2 linked regions of the Buchnera aphidicola (Therioaphis trifolii) genome follow. The protein of the gene in region 1 interacts with the protein of each later gene in a pairwise test. Links are inferred from orthologs where the notes say so. Each region holds a gene or a part of one and is shown on either strand. Other genes may lie near its edges.

Region 1 (7,724 bases):
ATGGGTAAAGTTGAAGTTTATAGAACTGATGAAGGTAAATCAGTAAAATTATTATTAAAAGGATCAGTAAACAAAACAGTGCTTGATATATTAGGAGGTTTACGATCATCTTGTACTTATGTGGGTGCAAAAAAAATACAAGAATTAACTAAACGTACTACATTTATTCGTGTTTTAGAACAAGAGAATAAAATTTTCAATAATAATCAATTATTTTAATATGTTACTTGACATGATTATTATATGAAATACTATATGTATAGAAGCTTTTAATTTTTTATTTTTTGTATTATTATAAAATTATTATTCATATAATCAATTTAACATTAATTTAAAATAAATAAAGGAATATTAAGAATGTCTAATTATTCTCAGTATGATATTGATCCTATTGAAACAATTGAATGGATAGATTCTATCGAATCAATTATTTTAAGGGAAGGAGAAGATCGTGCTAAATTTATAATACAAAAATTAATAGAAAAAATGAAAAAACATAATATAAATTATATTATCGATAATTTTGTAACAGATTATATTAATACCATACCAGTTGATCAAGAATTTAAATATCCTGGAGATTTAGATATTGAAAAAAAAATACGATCAGCTATAAGATGGAATGCTATAGTTATGGTATTACGTGCTTCAAATAAAAATTTAGAACTTGGGGGACATTTATCTTCTTTTCAATCCTCTGCTACTATTTATGAAGTTTGTTTTAATCATTTTTTTAAAGCTGCAAATAAAAATTTTGATGGTGATTTAATATATTTTCAAGGACATATTTCACCTGGAATTTATTCTAGAGCTTTTTTGGAAGGTAGATTAACTGAAGAACAAATGAATAATTTTCGTCAAGAAATTTCAGGTAATGGTTTATCTTCTTATCCTCATCCAAAACTTATGCCTAATTTTTGGCAATTTCCAACTGTTTCTATGGGTTTAAGTCCAATTAGTTCTATTTATCAAGCTAAATTTTTAAAATATCTTGAGAATAGAAATTTAAAAGATACTAAAAATAGAACAGTATATGCTTTCTTAGGTGATGGAGAAATGGATGAACCTGAATCTAAGGGTGCAATTAATATTGCTTCTAGAGAAAAATTAAATAATTTAATTTATGTAATAAATTGTAATTTACAAAGATTAGATGGTCCAGTTATAGGTAATGGTAAAATTATTAATGAATTAGAAAGTTTATTTTATGGTGCAGGTTGGGAAGTAATTAAAGTTATTTGGGGTGATCGTTGGGATTCTTTATTAAAAAAAGATTGTAGTGGTAAATTAATTAAATTAATGAATGAGACTTTAGATGGAGATTATCAAAATTTTAAATCAAAAAATGGAGCATACATTAGAAAACATTTTTTTGGAAAATATCCTGAAACATTAGAATTAGTAAAAAATATGTCTGATCAAGATATTTGGTCATTAAATCGCGGTGGACATGATCCGAAAAAAATTTTTTCTGCTTTTAAAAAAGCAAAACAATCACAAGATAAACCTGTTGTAATTTTAGTACATACAATTAAAGGTTATGGAATGGGAAATATAGCAGAAGGAAAAAATACTGCACACCAAGTTAAAAAAATGAATACAGAAGATTTAATATATTTTTGTAAACGATTCAATGTACCTATTGAAAAGAAAAATATTTCTTCTCTTCCATATATTATATTTCCTAAAAATTCTCCTGAATATATTTATTTACATCAAAAAAGAAGTCAATTAGGTGGTTATCTTCCATCTAGAATTGAAAAATTTACTGAAAATTTAATATTACCAACGTTGCAAGATTTTAAATCATTATTTTTAGAACAAAAAAGAAAAATATCTACTACTATAGTTTTTGTTCGTATATTAAATATATTATTAAATTTACCTATTTTAAAGGATCGAATTGTTCCAATTATTGCTGATGAAGCTCGAACATTTGGTATGGAAGGTTTATTTCGAAAAATTGGGATTTATAATTTTAATGGACAAAAATATATTCCTCAAGATAAAAATCAATTATCATATTATAAAGAGGATAAAAATGGTCAAATATTACAAGAAGGTATTAATGAATTAGGAGCTGCTGCATCATGGTTAGCTGCAGCTACTTCATATAGTAGTAATAATTTTCCAATGATTCCATTTTATATTTATTATTCTATGTTTGGTTTTCAAAGAATTGGAGATTTGTGTTGGGCTGCTGGTGATCAACAAGCGCGCGGTTTTTTAATTGGAGGAACATCAGGAAGAACAACTTTAAATGGAGAAGGTTTACAACATGAAGATGGTCATAGTCATATTCATTTTTTAACTGTTCCTAATTGTATTTCTTATGATCCATCATATTCTTATGAAATGGCTGTAATTATTCAAGATGGATTACAAAGAATGTATGGACCTAATCAAGAAAATATTTATTATTATATTACTACTATGAATGAAAATTATTTTATGCCTGCAATGCCTAAAAATGTTGAAGAAGGTATAAAAAAAGGAATTTATAAGTTATATTCATTAACTAACACAAAAGGAAAAGTACAATTAATGGGTTCAGGAGCAATATTAAGAAGTGTAAGACAAGCAGCTGATATTTTATATAAAAATTATCAAATTGGTTCTGATGTTTATAGTGTCACATCTTTTACAGAATTAGCAAGAGATGGACAAGATTGTGAGAGATGGAATATGTTAAATCCAGATAAAAAATCTAAAATTCCTTATATTACAAAAATTATGAATTCTGCTCCTGCTGTTGCTGTTACTGATTATATGAAAATTTTTGCTGATCAAGTACGAAATTATATTCCTGCTATAAAATATCGTGTTTTAGGAACTGATGGTTTTGGACGTTCTGATAGTCGTGAAAATTTACGTAATTATTTTGAAATAAGTTCTCATTATATTGTTATTGCTGCATTAACAGAATTATTAAATTGTAATATAATAGATAAAAAAATTATTCTTGATGCAATATTAAAATTTAATATTGATATAAGAAAAATTAATCCACGTTTAGCATAAGAGGTTAAATTTAGTGGATACTGAAATTAAAATTCCAGATATTGGTATAGATCATGCTGAAATAGTAGATATTTTAGTCAGCGTTAATGATATCATTAAAAAAGAACAAAGTGTGATTGTTATAGAAGGTGAAAAAGCTTCTATGGAGATTCCGTCTCCTTATGAAGGTAAAATAAAAGAAATTAAAGTAAAGGTTTCTGATATTGTACAAAAAGATTCTGTTATTATGATAATAGAAAATATTAATAATTCTATTATTAATCAAGATGCATCTAATTGTGTCGTTAATGAATCTTTAGAATTAAATAATACTAATTATATAATACATGCTTCACCTTTAATTAGAAGATTATCACGTTCTTTAAATATTGATTTGAAGAATATTTCTGGAAGTGGTAGAAAAAATCGAATTATTAAACAAGATATTGATAAATATATTAAAAATATTAGTAAAAATAATATTTCAAGTACATTTAATAATAATAATAATAATATTTCAAAAAATTTTGATTTTAGTAAATTTGGTTCAGTTGAAATAATTAAATTAAATAAAATAAAAAAAATATCTGGAAAATTATTATCAAAAAATTGGACTACTATTCCTCATGTTACACAATTTGATGAAGTAGATATTACCGATTTAGAAAACTTTAGAATTAAATATAATAAAACTATAAATCATAAAAAAAATAATAAATTAACATTATTAACTTTTATTATTAAAGCAGTTTCTAAAGGATTAGAAAAATTTCCTTACTTCAATAGTTCGATTTCTATAGAAGATGAGATAATTTTTTTAAAAAAATATATTAATATTGGTATAGCAGTTAATACTATTCATGGATTACTTGTTCCTGTTATAAAACATGTTAATAAAAAAACATTATCTGATATTGCTATTGAAATATTAGAAAAATCTAATCAAGCCCGTAAAGGTGAATTAAAAATATCTGATTTACAAGGAGGGTGTTTTACTATTTCTAGTTTAGGTGGTATTGGAGGTATAAATTTTACTCCAATTATTAATTCTTCTGAAGCAGCAATTTTAGGAGTTTCTAAATTTACTTATAAGCCAGTTTGGAATGGAACATCATTTATACCAAAATTAATTTTACCGCTTTCTTTATCTTATGATCATCGTATTATTGATGGCGTAGAAGGTGCACAATTTATTACATTTATTAATACATTATTATCTGATATTAGATTATTATTAATATAATTTTTTTAAATTTTTTTAATAATTTAATATTTAATTTTATAATTATATTTATATTAATATAATATATTTTATTATTTTATTTTTAAGGGTGAAAATGATTCGAGATATTCATATTCAAGTATTAGTTCTTGGATCCGGTCCTGCAGGATATTCAGCAGCTTTTCGTAGTGCTGATTTAGGATTAAGTACAATTTTAGTTGAAAAATATAATCAATTAGGTGGTGTTTGTTTAAATGTTGGTTGTATTCCATCAAAATTTTTATTACATATTGCTAAAGTAATTAAAGAATCACAAGAAATATCTAAACAAGGTGTTGTTTTTAGTGATCCAAAAATTGATTTTAATTTAATAAAAAAAAATAAAGATAAAATAATTAATACTTTATCTAATGGATTAAAATCACTATCAAAAATGAGAAAAGTAGATATTATAAATGGAATAGGTACTTTTATAGATTCAAAAACAGTATTAGTAAAAAATAATAAAGAAAATATACATATTCATTTTCAAGATGTAATTATTGCTACTGGATCTAAACCTATTACATTACCTAATATACCTAATGATTCTAATTATATTTGGAATTCCACTCAAGCATTATCTCTTAATACTATTCCAAAAAAATTATTAATCATTGGGTCAGGAATTATTGGTTTAGAAATGGCTACTTTTTATAGTGCAATTGGTTCAAAAGTTGATGTTATTGATCGGTGTGATCAAGTTTTACCATTTTTAGATCAAGATATTATTAAAATATTTTTAAAAGAAATAAAAAATAATTTTAATATTTTATTAGGAACTAATATTGATAATATCTTTGTAAAAGATAATCAAGTTTTTGTTACTTTATCTAATAAAATTAATAAAGAAAAAAAAATATATGATGCTATATTAATAGCAGTTGGAAGAATTCCAAATATAAAAGAATTATCATTAGATAAGATTGGAGTTATCGTTGATAAAAATAACTTTATTATAGTAGATGATCAATTTAAAACTAACATTCCTAATATTTATGCTATTGGTGATGTTATTGGTCAACCAATGCTAGCTCATAAAGGAATCCATCAAGGTCATATTGTTTCAGAAGTTATTTCTGGTTATAAACATTATTTTGATCCTATTGCAATCCCATCAGTAGCTTATACTGATCCTGAAATTGCATGGGTAGGTATACATGAAAATGAAGCAATTAAAAGAAATATAAATTATGAAGTTGCAACATTTCCCTGGAATGCTTCTGGACGTGCAATTGTTTCAAATTGTTCAAATGGTATAACTAAATTAATTATTAATAAAGATAATCGTAAAGTTATTGGAGGAATACTTGTTGGTAGACAAGCAGGTGAATTATTATCTGAAATTACATTAGCTATTGAAATGGGTTGTGATATAGAAGATATTTCATTAACTATTCATCCTCATCCAACATTATGTGAATCAATTGGTTTAACAGCACAAATTTTACAAGGTACTGTTACAGATTTAATGAATTTAAAAATTTAATTTAATATTTTAATTTGAAATAATTATATTATATAATAAAGAATTATTTGTAATTTTATTCAAATAATTCTTTATAATATTTTATACAATTATTTTATTTTCATATATTCAATTATTTAATATAAAATAATAAAATATTATTATATATTTTATTTATTATAATAAATTTAAAATTTTTTAAGTTAAATATATTATTTATATTATTAATAATTTTCATTTTTAACATTTTATTTTAATATAAATTATATTATATACCAAAAGATGAACCACAACTACATGTTGTTTTTGCATTTGGATTATATACTATAAATTTTGATCCTGATAATGTTTCTTGATAATCAATTATTCCTCCATTAATATAATGTAAACTAATAGCATCGATAATAATATTAAAATTTTTTTTTATTATGATATCATTTTTATTAATTTTATTATCTATTTTAAATTGATATTGAAATCCATTACATCCCCCACCAATAATATATATTCGAAATTTTAATGTTTGATTTTTTTTTATTAATTTTAAAATTTTATAATTTGCTGATTGAGTAAATTTTATTTTTAAATTTATTGAATTTATCATATTTTAAATTTTTTCATTTTTTGAGAATATTATTTTTTCTTAAAAAAGACGGAATATCTAAATAATTTGATTTTATTTTTTTAATTTCTATATTTTTTTGATTATTTTTTTTTATCCCTAAATTGAAATTTTGATATCGATAGTCTGTTGATTTTTTTTCTTTATTAGAAATATTTTTATTTGAAAAAATATTATTTTTATTTTGATTTTCTGATCCAATACCAGTAGCAACTACTGTAACTCGTAATGAATCATTCATATCAGGATCAAGAGATGTTCCAATAACTACAGTCGCATTATCTGATGAAAATGATCTTACAGTATTACCTACAGTTTCAAATTCATCTAATCTTAAATCTATTCCAGCTGTAATATTAACTAAAACTCCTCTTGCTCCTGATAAATCAATATCTTCTAATAATGGGCTAGAAATAGCAATTTCTGATGCTTCTTCTGCTCTATTATCTCCAGAAGATAATCCTGTTCCCATCATTGCATAACCCATTTCAGACATTACTGTTCTAACATCAGCAAAATCTACATTCATTAATCCAGGTTTAGTAATTAATTCTGCAATTCCCTGAACAGCACCTCTAAGTACATTATTTGCTGCACTAAATGCATCTAAAAGAGAAATACCTCGATTTAATACTTTTAATAATTTATCATTTGGTATTATAATAAGAGAATCAACATATTTAGATAATTCTAGAATACCTTGATCAGCAAATATCATTCTTTTTTTTCCTTCAAAAATAAATGGTTTAGTAATTACAGCTACTGTTAAGATACCCATTTCTTTTGCAATAGATGCAACTACTGGAGCAGCTCCAGTTCCAGTTCCTCCCCCCATTCCAGCAGCTATAAATACCATATCTGCTCCTTCTAATGCAGCATTAATTGTTTCACGATCTTCTTCTGCAGCATGTTTACCAATTTCTGGATTTGATCCAGCTCCTAAACCTTTTGTAATATTACTTCCAATTTGAATTGTTTGCCCTACTTCAATTTTTTTTAATGCTTGAGCATCAGTATTTATTGCAAAAAATTCTACTCCTTCTATTTTTTCTCTTACCATATGTTCTACAGCATTTCCACCTCCACCTCCAATTCCTAATACTTTAATTATTGCATCATTACTTAATTCAATGGGTTCAAACATAAAATTATCCTATTATTTTTTTAATCCAATTTTGAAGATAATAAAACCATTTTTTTAATATTTTTTTTTTATTTATATTTTTTTTTTTTTTATAATATATTTCTAATCCGTACTTTAATAATCCTATTACTGTTGAATAACTAGGATCAATAATATGATCATTGTATGTTTTAATTTGAATTGGATTTGCAATTCGAATTTTCATATTAAAAATTTTTTTTGCAAGAAT
Region 2 (11,422 bases), 140 kb from region 1 along the record:
AATAATAAAAAATTTTTAAAAAAATTAAAAAATATTATTCCTATTCATATTATACCAAAATTTCAATATGAAACAGATTTATTAAAATGGAACAAAAAACAAGAAAAAATTTTTTCTAAAAAAATTATTCAAAAAAATAAAAATATAAAAATCAAAAAAAATTTTAAAAAATCAGGAATTAAAAAATTATATATAAATTGTTCATTCAAAAATTATCATATTGAACATGATGGACATAAAAAAGTATTATCTTTAACTAAAGATTATGCAAAAAATTTTAATAATCACATTTCAAATTTTATTTTTTTAGGTCGACCAGGAACTGGAAAAAATCATTTAGCTACAGCTATTGGAAATTATCTTATATCAAAAGGAAAAAAAGTTTTTATTACTACAATTTCAAATTTAATGTTAAAAATTAAATCTACATTTAATAATCAAGATAAAAAAAATACTGAAGAAAAATTTATAAATTATTTAAGTAAAATAGATTTATTAATTTTTGATGAAATAGGAATACAAACACAATCAAAATATGAAAAAATTATTATTAATCAAATTATAGATCGAAGATATTCTTCTAAAAAATCAACTGGAATGTTATCTAATTTAAACTTTTATGAAATAAAAACAATATTAGGGGAAAGAATAATTGATCGAATGAAATTTGGAAATAGTTTATGTTTAAATTTTAATTGGAATAGTTATAGAAATAAAAATCAAATAAAATTATAATTTATTTACTCTAGAATGATATTCTTCAGTTCGAGTATCAATTTTAACAATATCACCTACTTGAATAAATAAAGGCAAGGGCATTACTAAACCAGTATGTAATTTATATAATTTTAATTTAGTATTACTCATTGTAGAATTTAAACTTTTACCTGAAAGATCAGAAACAACTTTTAAATTTACAAAATTATTCATTTCTATTGATATAGGATTATTATTCCAAAAAGTAATTAAATAATCATTTTGTTCTAATAACCATTTATATTTATTTTGAATAATATTTTTATTTAAAGATAATTGTTCAAAATTTTGACGATGCATAAAATACCAATTATTATCATTATAATATATATACATATATTTAATATCATAAACATCAGCTCGTAATAAACCATCAGTAGAACGAAAAGTTTTTTCTATTAATTGATTAGTTAATAATTTTCTTAACTTTACTCTCGAAAATGCTTGTCCTTTACCAGGTTTAACAAAATCAACATTTTCAATAGAACATGGTTGATTTTCAAATAATACTTTTAAACCTATTTTAAAATTATTACTAGTATATAAAATCATATAATATATAATATTAAAAAAAAAAAATATAAAATTATAATAATTACCCCTAAACAAAAATTTTATTTAGGGTAATTATTAATATATTTTTAAAAAATATAAAAAAAATTACATCATTCCACCCATTCCACCACCCATTCCTCCTGGAGCAGGAGCACTAATATCGGATTTTTCTTCTTTTGGTAAATCAGTAACCATACATTCTGTTGTAATCATTAAACCAGCAACAGAAGCAGCATATTGTAAAGCAGAACGAGTTACTTTAGTTGGATCTAATATTCCAAAATTAATCATATCTCCATATTGATCAGTAGCTGCATTATAACCATAATTACCTTTACCATCTTTAACATTATTAGTTACTACAGATGGTTCTTCACCTGAATTAGAAACTATTTGACGTAAAGGTGCTTCCATAGCACGCAATGCCACTCGAATACCTACATTTTGATCTTCATTTTGACCAGATAAACTTGAAATTCGACCAGCTACTCTTACTAATGCTACACCACCTCCAGCAACAACACCTTCTTCTACTGCAGCACGAGTTGCATGTAATGCATCTTCAACACGAGCTTTTTTCTCTTTCATTTCTACTTCTGTAGCTGCACCTACTTTTAATACTGCAACTCCACCAGATAATTTTGCTAATCTTTCATTTAATTTTTCTTTATCATATTCTGAAGTAGATTCTTGTATTTGTTGTCTAATCTGATTAGTTCTATTTTGAATTGCATTTTTATTACCAGAACCACCAATAATTGTTGTTGTATCTTTAGTAATAACTACTCTTTTTGCTTGACCTAAATCATCTAAAGTAGATTTTTCTAATTCCATAGCTAATTCTTCAGAAATTACTGTTCCTGAAGTTAAAATAGCAATATCTTGTAACATTGCTTTTCTTCGATCGCCAAAACCTGGTGCTTTTACAGCTGCTATTTTTACAATTCCTCTCATAGAATTAACAACTAGAGTAGCTAAAGCTTCTCCTTCTAAATCTTCAGAAATAATTAATAATGGTTTACTGGATTTTGCAACAGATTCTAATAAAGGTAATAATTCACGAATATTAGAAATTTTTTTATCTGCCATAAGAATATATGGATTATCTAATTCTACTATTCCAGTTTCAGGTTTATTAATAAAATAAGGTGATAAATAACCTCGATCAAATTGCATACCTTTTACAACTTCTAATTCATCCTGTAATCCAGTTCCTTCTTCAACAGTAATTACACCATCATTTCCAACTTTTTCCATAGCTTCAGAAATTAATTTTCCAACAGTTTCATCTGCATTGGCTGATATTGTACCAACTTGTGTAATAGCTTTAGAATCAGAACATGGAACAGACATATTTTTCAATTCTTCTACTGCATTAATAACAGCTTTATCAATACCACGTTTTAAATCCATAGGATTCATTCCTGCAGCAACTGCTTTTAATCCTTCATTAACTATCGCTTGAGCTAATAAAGTTGCAGTAGTAGTACCATCTCCAGCAGCATCATTCGCTTTTGATGCTACTTCTTTTACCATTTGTGCACCCATATTCTCAAATTTATCTTCTAATTCAATTTCTCGAGCAACTGATACACCATCTTTAGTAATACTAGGTGCTCCAAAAGATTTATCTAAAATAACATTTCTTCCTTTAGGACCTAAAGTTACTTTAACTGCATCAGCTAAAACATTAACTCCACGTAACATTTTTACTCTAGCTTCATTTCCAAATTTTACATCTTTCGCTGTCATGTGCATATTCCTTAAAATATAAATATTTTAATTAATTTATAAAGAATATATTACTCTTCAACAATTGCTAAAATATCACTTTCTGTTAAAATTAATACTTCTTCATTATCTATTTTTTCTGTTTTTGCACCATATCCTTCATTAAAAATAACAGTATCACCTAATTTAACATCTAATGGTTTTATATTTCCATTTTCTAAAACACGACCATTACCTACTGCTATTACTGTACCTCTAGTTGATTTTCCAGCTGCAGCACCAGTTAAAACAATTCCTCCTGCTGATTTTAACTCTACTTCTTTTTTTTTAATAATGACTCGGTCATGCAATGGACGAATTTTCATTTAATTATACTCCTTAAATTCGTTTTTTTAATAGCGACCTAAAAAATTATTTTCTTTAAATAATTAATATATTTTTATAAATATAATTACTTTTAATAACATATTTAATTATATGGATACATATGAAAATTTTCAAGGGTAAATATATTATAATATATATATAAAAATATAATATTTATTATAAATAAATTATTTTTTAATAATATACATTATAAAAAAATAATAAAAACTATTGACATAAACTATAATTTTATGTTTTAATAAATATGCTATATTTGCCCGGATAGCTCAGTTGGTAGAGCAGGGGACTGAAAATCCCCGTGTCGGTGGTTCAATTCCGCCTTCGGGCAAATTAAAAATACAATATTAAAATAATTTTATTTTCCAATACAAAAATTTTTAAATATAGAATTTAAAATATCATTCGAAGTAACTGAACCAGTAATTTCATTTAACATATTTTGTATAATTTTTAAATCTTCAGCTAATAATTCTATATTTTTTAAAATAAAACAATTTATTTTAGCATATTTTATTTGTTTTTTAATTAATCTTAAAATATTTAAATGTCTACGTCTCACTAAAAAAATTGTTTCTATACTATCATGATTAGATTGAAAAATTAATTTTTTTAAATATTTTTTTAAAAGTTTGAAACCATATTTTTTTTTTGCAGAAATTATAATATATGTATGATTATTATAATATTTTTTAATTTGGGGAGTTCTATTAGAAAGATCACATTTATTAATTATAAATGTTACTTTATCTTTATGAGTTATTTTTTTTAAAAATTTAACAATTATTTTTTTTTTTTTAAATAAAGAAAATGTATCATCAAGAACAAAAAAAATATGATCTGATATTTTTATTTGTTCCCAAGATTTATTAATTCCAATTTTTTCTATAATATTATTTGTTAATCTAAATCCTGCAGTATCTGTAATTTGTATTGTTATTCCTTTTATATTAATAAATTCATTTAAAACATCTCGTGTTGTACCAGATATATTTGTAACTATTGCAGAATCATTTAAAGATAATAAATTAAATATACTTGATTTTCCAACATTAGTTGGTCCAACTATAACAAATTTAAATCTTTCACGAAATGTATGATTTGATTTTGCAATAATATTAATTTTTTTTATATCATTAAAAATATATTCTATTTTTTTTTTTATTTTATAAAAATTTATATTATAATCTTCATCTGGAAAATTTAATATTGTTTCAATTAACATTCTTACATTAATAATATTATTAATTAAATTATTAATTTTTTTTGAAAATACACCTTGTAAAGATTTTAAAGAAGATTTTATACTAAATTCAGAATTTGCATTAATTAATTTAATAATAGATTCAGCTTGTATTAAATCTAATTTACCATTTAAAAAAGCTCTCTCCGAAAATTCTCCTGGACGCGCAATACGAATATTTCCAAAAGATAAAATAGATTTTATTAATAAATCTAAGATTACTGGATTACCATGTCCATGTAATTCTAATACATCTTCTCCTGTAAAGGAATTTGGTTTAGGGAACCATATTGCAAGACCTTGATCAATAACATCGCCAATAGAGTCTAAAAAAGACGAATAATACGCATATCTTGGAGAAGGTAATGTTCCTAAAACTTTATTAGCAATATATTGTACTTTACTTCCAGATATCCTTAAAATACCTACTCCAGATCTTCCATAAGGAGTAGATTGTGCTATTATAGTATCAGTCATATTTTTATTTTTTTTTTTTAATATTATATAAATATAATTTATAATTTATTTTTTAAAATTATTTTTTAAATTATAATTAATAATTATTTGTTGTAATATAGTTACTAAATTACTAAATGTATAATATAATACTAAACCAGATGGAAACCATAAAAAACAAACAATAAATAACATAGGTATAAAATTAATTATTTTTTCTTTAAGTGAAAGAGGAAAATTATTTGCAGGAGATGTTTTTTGCATAAAAAAAACTGTTATACCCATTAAAATAGGTAAAACATAAAATGGATCTTGAGCTGATAAATCATTAATCCAAAATATAAAAGGAGAATGCCTTAGTTCTATTGAATTAATTAAAACATAATATAATGCAAAAAAAATAGGCATTTGTAAAATAACAGAAATTAAACCATTAAATGGATTAAGATTATGTTTTTTATATAATTGTACTATTTTTTCATTTAATTTTTTATTATTATTTTTAAATTGATCTTTAATTTTATTAATTTCTGGTTGTAATATTTTCATTTTAATAGTAGAAATATACTGTGATTTAATTAAAGGATAGGTCATCATACGAATAATGCATGTAATTATAATAATTGCACAACCCCAATTATTAAAAAAATAATATAATAAATTTAAAAAATGAAATAATGGTTTTGAAATAAACCAAAACCACCCATAATCTATAATTTCATCAAAATATGGAGCAAAAGATGACATTTTATTTTGAATTTTTGGACCAAACCAAAATGCAATTCTTTTAATTTTTTTTGTTTCAGGAAAAACAAAAAAATTTGATGATTTATATCCTAAAATTATATTTTGATTATTTTGAGTAAGATAAATAGTATTATTATCTGATGCATCTAAAATCCAGGCAATAGAAAAATATTTTTTAAAAAAAGAAATCCACCCTTTTTTTGATATAATATGTAATTTTTTATTTATACATTCATGAAAAAAAAATTTTTTATATTTTTGATTATCTTGAGAATATGCAATATTATCAAATTGATTATTTTTAACATTTAAATTATTAGAATTATTATTTAAATAATTTTGTTGTAATTCTCCAAATATATGATATGATAATGTATTTAAATTATGATTATATATTTTATATTCAATTTCAATATCATAACATCCTTTTTTAAATATAAATGTTTTAATAAAATATATTCCATTTTGGATTTTTGATTTTATTGAAACAAATAATATTTTTTGTCCATTTAATAATGAAAAATATGAACGATTTGAATTATATATTATTTTTTTTTTATAATTAATATTATATTTATTTGTTTCAATAATACCACTATCAATTTGTTTTAAATTATGCATAGAATTTAATAATTTTAATTTTTTAAAATCTTGTAATTTATCTTGATAATTTAACAATTTTCCTTGATATATAAATCCACCATTTAAATTAATTTTTAAATCTATAACATCAGTTTTTACATGAATATTATTTATTTTATTAACATGTAATTTATTATATGTAGTATCATAATAAATTTTTGTTTTTAAAACATTTGTTTTACATAATTTAAAAATTAAAAATTTCCAAATAAAAAATGAAAATAATAATAAAATAAAAATAAAAACAAAACGCTGTAAACGCATTTTAAATATTCTCTTATATTATAAAATGATATATATATAATTTATTATGTATAAAAAATTTTTTAAAATTATTATATTAAATTAAAATATAATATATAAATTAAATATTTTTATAATAAAATAAATTTATTTAATAATATTAAAAATAATATTTTATCCACATTTTTTTTAAAAAAAATATTAATTTTAATCGATTAATTTTTAAAATATTTAATGTAGCAATAATTACAAAATCATAATTCAATAAATAATATTGTGATAAACGAAAACTTTCTCGAATTAATCTTTTTATTAAATTTCTTTTATAAGCATGTTTAGAAACTTTTTTTGAAACAATAATACCTAACCTAGGAAAATTAAATGTATTTTTAATAGTTAATATTTTTAATAAAAAAGTTATCCTTGTTTTTGGTTTATTAATAAAAACTCTTTGAAAGTCTTTAAAAGTTAATAAACGTAATTTTTTTTTAAAAAAAAAACGATATTTCATTATCATATTATTTTTTAGAAACTGTTAATCGAAAACGAATTTTTTTTCTTCTTCGTGATAAAATATCACGACCAGATCGAGTAGCCATTCTTGTTCGAAAACCATGTACACGATTTCTTTTTAATAAAGATGGTTGAAAAGTACGTTTCATAAAATATCCTTATAATATTAATACAAATAATTATTGATGATTTTAAAATATAAAAAATATATTAAATTATTTTTATATGAAATTAATATAATATTTTTATTTATTAAAATAATAATATCAAATATATAAAATAATTATAATAATTTTAATATATAAAAAAATTATTTAATTATGTAATAAAAATAAATAACTAATAATAAAATATGAAATTTACTATTAAAAAAACAATTCTTTTAAAATCATTACAAAAATTAAATAGTATTATTTATATTAATTATAAAAATGAAATTATTAATAATATTTTATTTCATATTGAACATAATAATACATATTTAATAAGTACAAATTTAGAATTAGAATTAATTGCAAAAATAAATTGCATAATTATTGATCAAATAGGTGAAATTATTGTATCTGCAAAAAAAATATTAAATATTATTCGTAGTTTTCCAAATAATTCAGAAATAAATATTATAGTAAAAAATAATATTATGAAATTACAATATCATAATATTTATTTTAAACTTCATGTATTAAATCCTAAACATTTTCCACGATTTCAACAAAAAAAAAATATAGATTATATTTTAATTAATCAAGATAAATTTAAAAATATTATTTATAATACTCATTATGCAATGGCAAAACAAGATATACGACATTATTTAAATGGAATGAATATTGAAATTAATAAAGGAACAATATTATCTGTGTCTACCGATGGTTACAGAATGGCAATTTCAAAAATTAATTATGAAAATATAAAAAAAAAAATTTCTATTATTATTCCATATAAAACAATATTAGAATTAATAAAAATTCTAGAAGAAAAAAATAATAAAATTAAAATTAGTTTTAATAAAAATAGTATTAAAATTTATTTAGAAAAATATATTATATCTAGTAAATTAATAGATAATCAATTTCCAAATTATAAACAGTTTTTAAAAATAATTTTTCAAAAAAATATTATTATTAATCGACAAAAAATTAAAGAGGCTTTAACAAGAGCGTCAATTTTAACAAATCAAAAAATTCCAGGTGTAAGAATTATTATTACTAATGGAATATGTACTATAAGTGCTAATAATGAACAAGATGAAATAGTTAAAGAAAAATTTAAAATTAATTATTTTCATACACCAATAGAATTAACAATGAATATTCATTATATTTTAGATGTAATTAATATTATTGATAATGATACAATTAAAATTTTATTAAATAATGAAAATTCTAGTATATGTATCCAAGATAATAAATTTAATAATTCAAATCATATAATTATGCCTTTAATTTTATAAAAAATAATTAATTTTTTATTTTAAAATATTATTTTTTATTATGATATATAAAATAGGAATATTATGAAATATGTATAATTCTTCTAATATTAAAATTTTAAAAGGATTAGATGCAGTAAGAAAACGTCCAGGTATGTATATTGGAAATACAGATGATGGTAGTGGATTACATCACATGGTTTTTGAAATTGTTGATAATTCTATTGATGAAGCTCTAGCTGGATATTGTAAAAAAATTCAGGTTATTATTCATCCAGATCAATCAATTTCTGTAAAAGATGATGGAAGAGGAATACCTATAGATATACATCCTGAAGAAGGAATTTCATCTGCAGAAGTAATTTTAACTATGTTACATTCTGGAGGAAAATTTGACAATAATACATACAAAATTTCAGGTGGTTTACATGGAGTTGGAATTTCTGTAGTAAATGCATTATCTAAAAAATTAAAATTAACAATATATAGAAATGGAAATATATATCAACAAACATATAAAAATGGTAAACCGATTAATAAATTAAAAATTATTGGTAAAAAAAATTATACAGGTACAAAAATTCATTTTTGGCCAAGTTATAAAATATTTACTCATATTATTAATTTTAAATATGAAATATTATCCAAAAGATTAAGAGAACTTTCTTTTTTAAACCCTAATATTGAAATTCAAATACAAGATATAAATAGAAATTTAAAAGAAATATATCATTATACTGGAGGAATTAAATCATTTATTAAATTTTTAAGTAAAAATAAACAACCTATTCATACACAAATTATATATTTTAAATCTATAAAAGATAACATTGAAGTAGAAATTGCTATACAATGGAATAATTCATTTAAAGAAAAAATTTATTGCTTTACTAATAATATTCCTCAAAAAGATGGAGGAACACATTTATCTAGTTTTAGAACAGCAATTACAAGAACTATAAATAATTATATTAATAAAGAAGGATATAATAAAAAAAATACAATTCAAACTATTGGAGATGATACTAGAGAAGGAATAATTGCAATTATATCAATTAAAATGCCTAATCCAAAATTTTCTTCACAAACAAAAGAAAAATTAGTATCTTCTGAAGTAAAAGCAATTATAGAATCAATTATTACAACAAATTTAACAGATTTTTTATTAGAAAATCCTAAAGATTCTAAAAATATCATTAATAAAATTATTCATGCATCTAAAATTAGAGAAGCAGCAAAAAAAGTAAGAGAAATTAGTAAAAAAAAAGGCATTATTGATTTAAGTGGTTTGCCTGGAAAATTAGCAGATTGTCAAGAAAAAAATCCAACATTATCAGAAATTTATTTAGTTGAAGGAGATTCTGCTGGAGGATCAGCAAAACAGGGAAGAAATAGAAAAAATCAAGCTATTTTACCATTAAAAGGAAAAATATTAAATGTAGAAAAAGCTACATTTGAAAAAATGATTGCATCACAAGAAATCGGAACAATTATTACAGCTTTAGGATGTGGTATTGGAAAAATAGATTATAATCCTGAAAAATTAAGATATCACACTATTATTATAATGACTGATGCTGATATTGATGGATCTCATATAAGAACATTATTATTAACTTTTTTTTATCGATATATGCCTGAAATTATTAAACGCGGACATATATATATAGCACAACCTCCATTATATAAAATTAAACAAGGTAAAAAAGAAATATATATTAAAAATGAAGAATTTATGTATAAAAAACAAATTAAAATTGCTTTAAAAAATTTATTATATTATAAAAAAAATATTAATAATAATACACATTCGGAAAAATTTAAAAAAATAATTTTAGAATATTTAAATATTAAATATATTTTAAAAAAATGTAATTATCATTTTTCTAATGAAATTATACAGGAACTTATATATCAACCAAAATTAAATAATTTATATAATAAAAATAATGTAACAAAATGGGTAGAAAAAATTATTTTTAATTTAAATAATAAAACAAAATATATAAAATATTCAAGTAAAATTAAAGAAAATATTGAACAAAAAACTTTTGAACCAATAATTTTTGAATTCGATAAATTAAATTTAAAAAATAATATTTATTATATTACAAATACATTATTGTCTAGTAATGAATATACTAAAATAAAAAAATTAGGTGATCAATGGATAAAATTAATTCATAAAGATGATTATATTAAACGAGGAAATAAAATAAAAAAAATTATTAATTTAGAAGCTATTATAAAATGGTTAATAAAAATAGTACAAAATGAAATTAAAATACAAAGATATAAAGGATTAGGAGAAATGAATCCTAATCAATTATGGAAAACAACTATGAATCCTAAAACTAGACATATGTTACAAGTAACTATTAAAGATGCTATTTCTGCAAATATTCTATTTAATACTTTAATGGGAGATTTAGTTGAACCAAGGAAGATATTTATAGAAAAAAATGCTTTAATGGTAGAAAATATTGACATTTAAAATTATATTAAATGAATTTTTATAAAAATATTATTTAAAATTAAGTTTTAAATAATTTACATTTCAAAAATATTTTTATAAAAATATCATATTTAAATAAATTATTTTTTTATATGTTTTAATAATTTTAATTTTATTAAAATATAAAATAATTGATTTTTTAAATTATTACTTTTATTATGTAATATTTTTTCATAAATATCTTTTTTTTGATTAATTAAATCAT

What was found.
Region 2: the proteins of aceE (region 1) and groL interact in binary tests that used the Escherichia coli proteins (3 or more experiments, as listed by UniProt). The link is inferred for Buchnera aphidicola (Therioaphis trifolii) from one-to-one orthologs.

The regions. Positions count from the first base shown.
Region 1 is NZ_CP032996.1:157,231-164,954, forward strand. The notes cover bases 1-3,221. They hold aceE (pyruvate dehydrogenase (acetyl-transferring), homodimeric type), read left to right. Parts: upstream 1-357; coding sequence 358-3,021; downstream 3,022-3,221. Other genes in these bases: D9V81_RS00735 (GMP reductase), read left to right, coding at 1-219; D9V81_RS00745 (2-oxo acid dehydrogenase subunit E2), read left to right, coding at 3,035-3,221. In the rest of the region: more of D9V81_RS00745, read left to right, coding at 3,222-4,243; lpdA (dihydrolipoyl dehydrogenase), read left to right, coding at 4,338-5,750; iron-sulfur cluster insertion protein ErpA, read right to left, coding at 5,998-6,333; cell division protein FtsZ, read right to left, coding at 6,347-7,495; cell division protein FtsA, read right to left, coding at 7,500-7,724. UniProt on the Escherichia coli protein: Component of the pyruvate dehydrogenase (PDH) complex, that catalyzes the overall conversion of pyruvate to acetyl-CoA and CO(2).
Region 2 is NZ_CP032996.1:8,580-20,001, reverse strand. What follows is about bases 741-3,721. They hold groL (chaperonin GroEL), read right to left. Parts: upstream 3,064-3,721; coding sequence 1,417-3,063; downstream 741-1,416. Other genes in these bases: D9V81_RS00090 (co-chaperone GroES), read right to left, coding at 3,114-3,407; D9V81_RS00100 (elongation factor P), read right to left, coding at 741-1,308. In the rest of the region: D9V81_RS00105 (ATP-binding protein), read left to right, coding at 1-735; more of D9V81_RS00100, read right to left, coding at 730-740; tRNA uridine-5-carboxymethylaminomethyl(34) synthesis GTPase MnmE, read right to left, coding at 3,785-5,146; membrane protein insertase YidC, read right to left, coding at 5,192-6,778; rnpA (ribonuclease P protein component), read right to left, coding at 6,918-7,268; rpmH (50S ribosomal protein L34), read right to left, coding at 7,276-7,419; dnaN (DNA polymerase III subunit beta), read left to right, coding at 7,623-8,723; gyrB (DNA topoisomerase (ATP-hydrolyzing) subunit B), read left to right, coding at 8,794-11,196; atpC (ATP synthase F1 subunit epsilon), read right to left, coding at 11,298-11,422.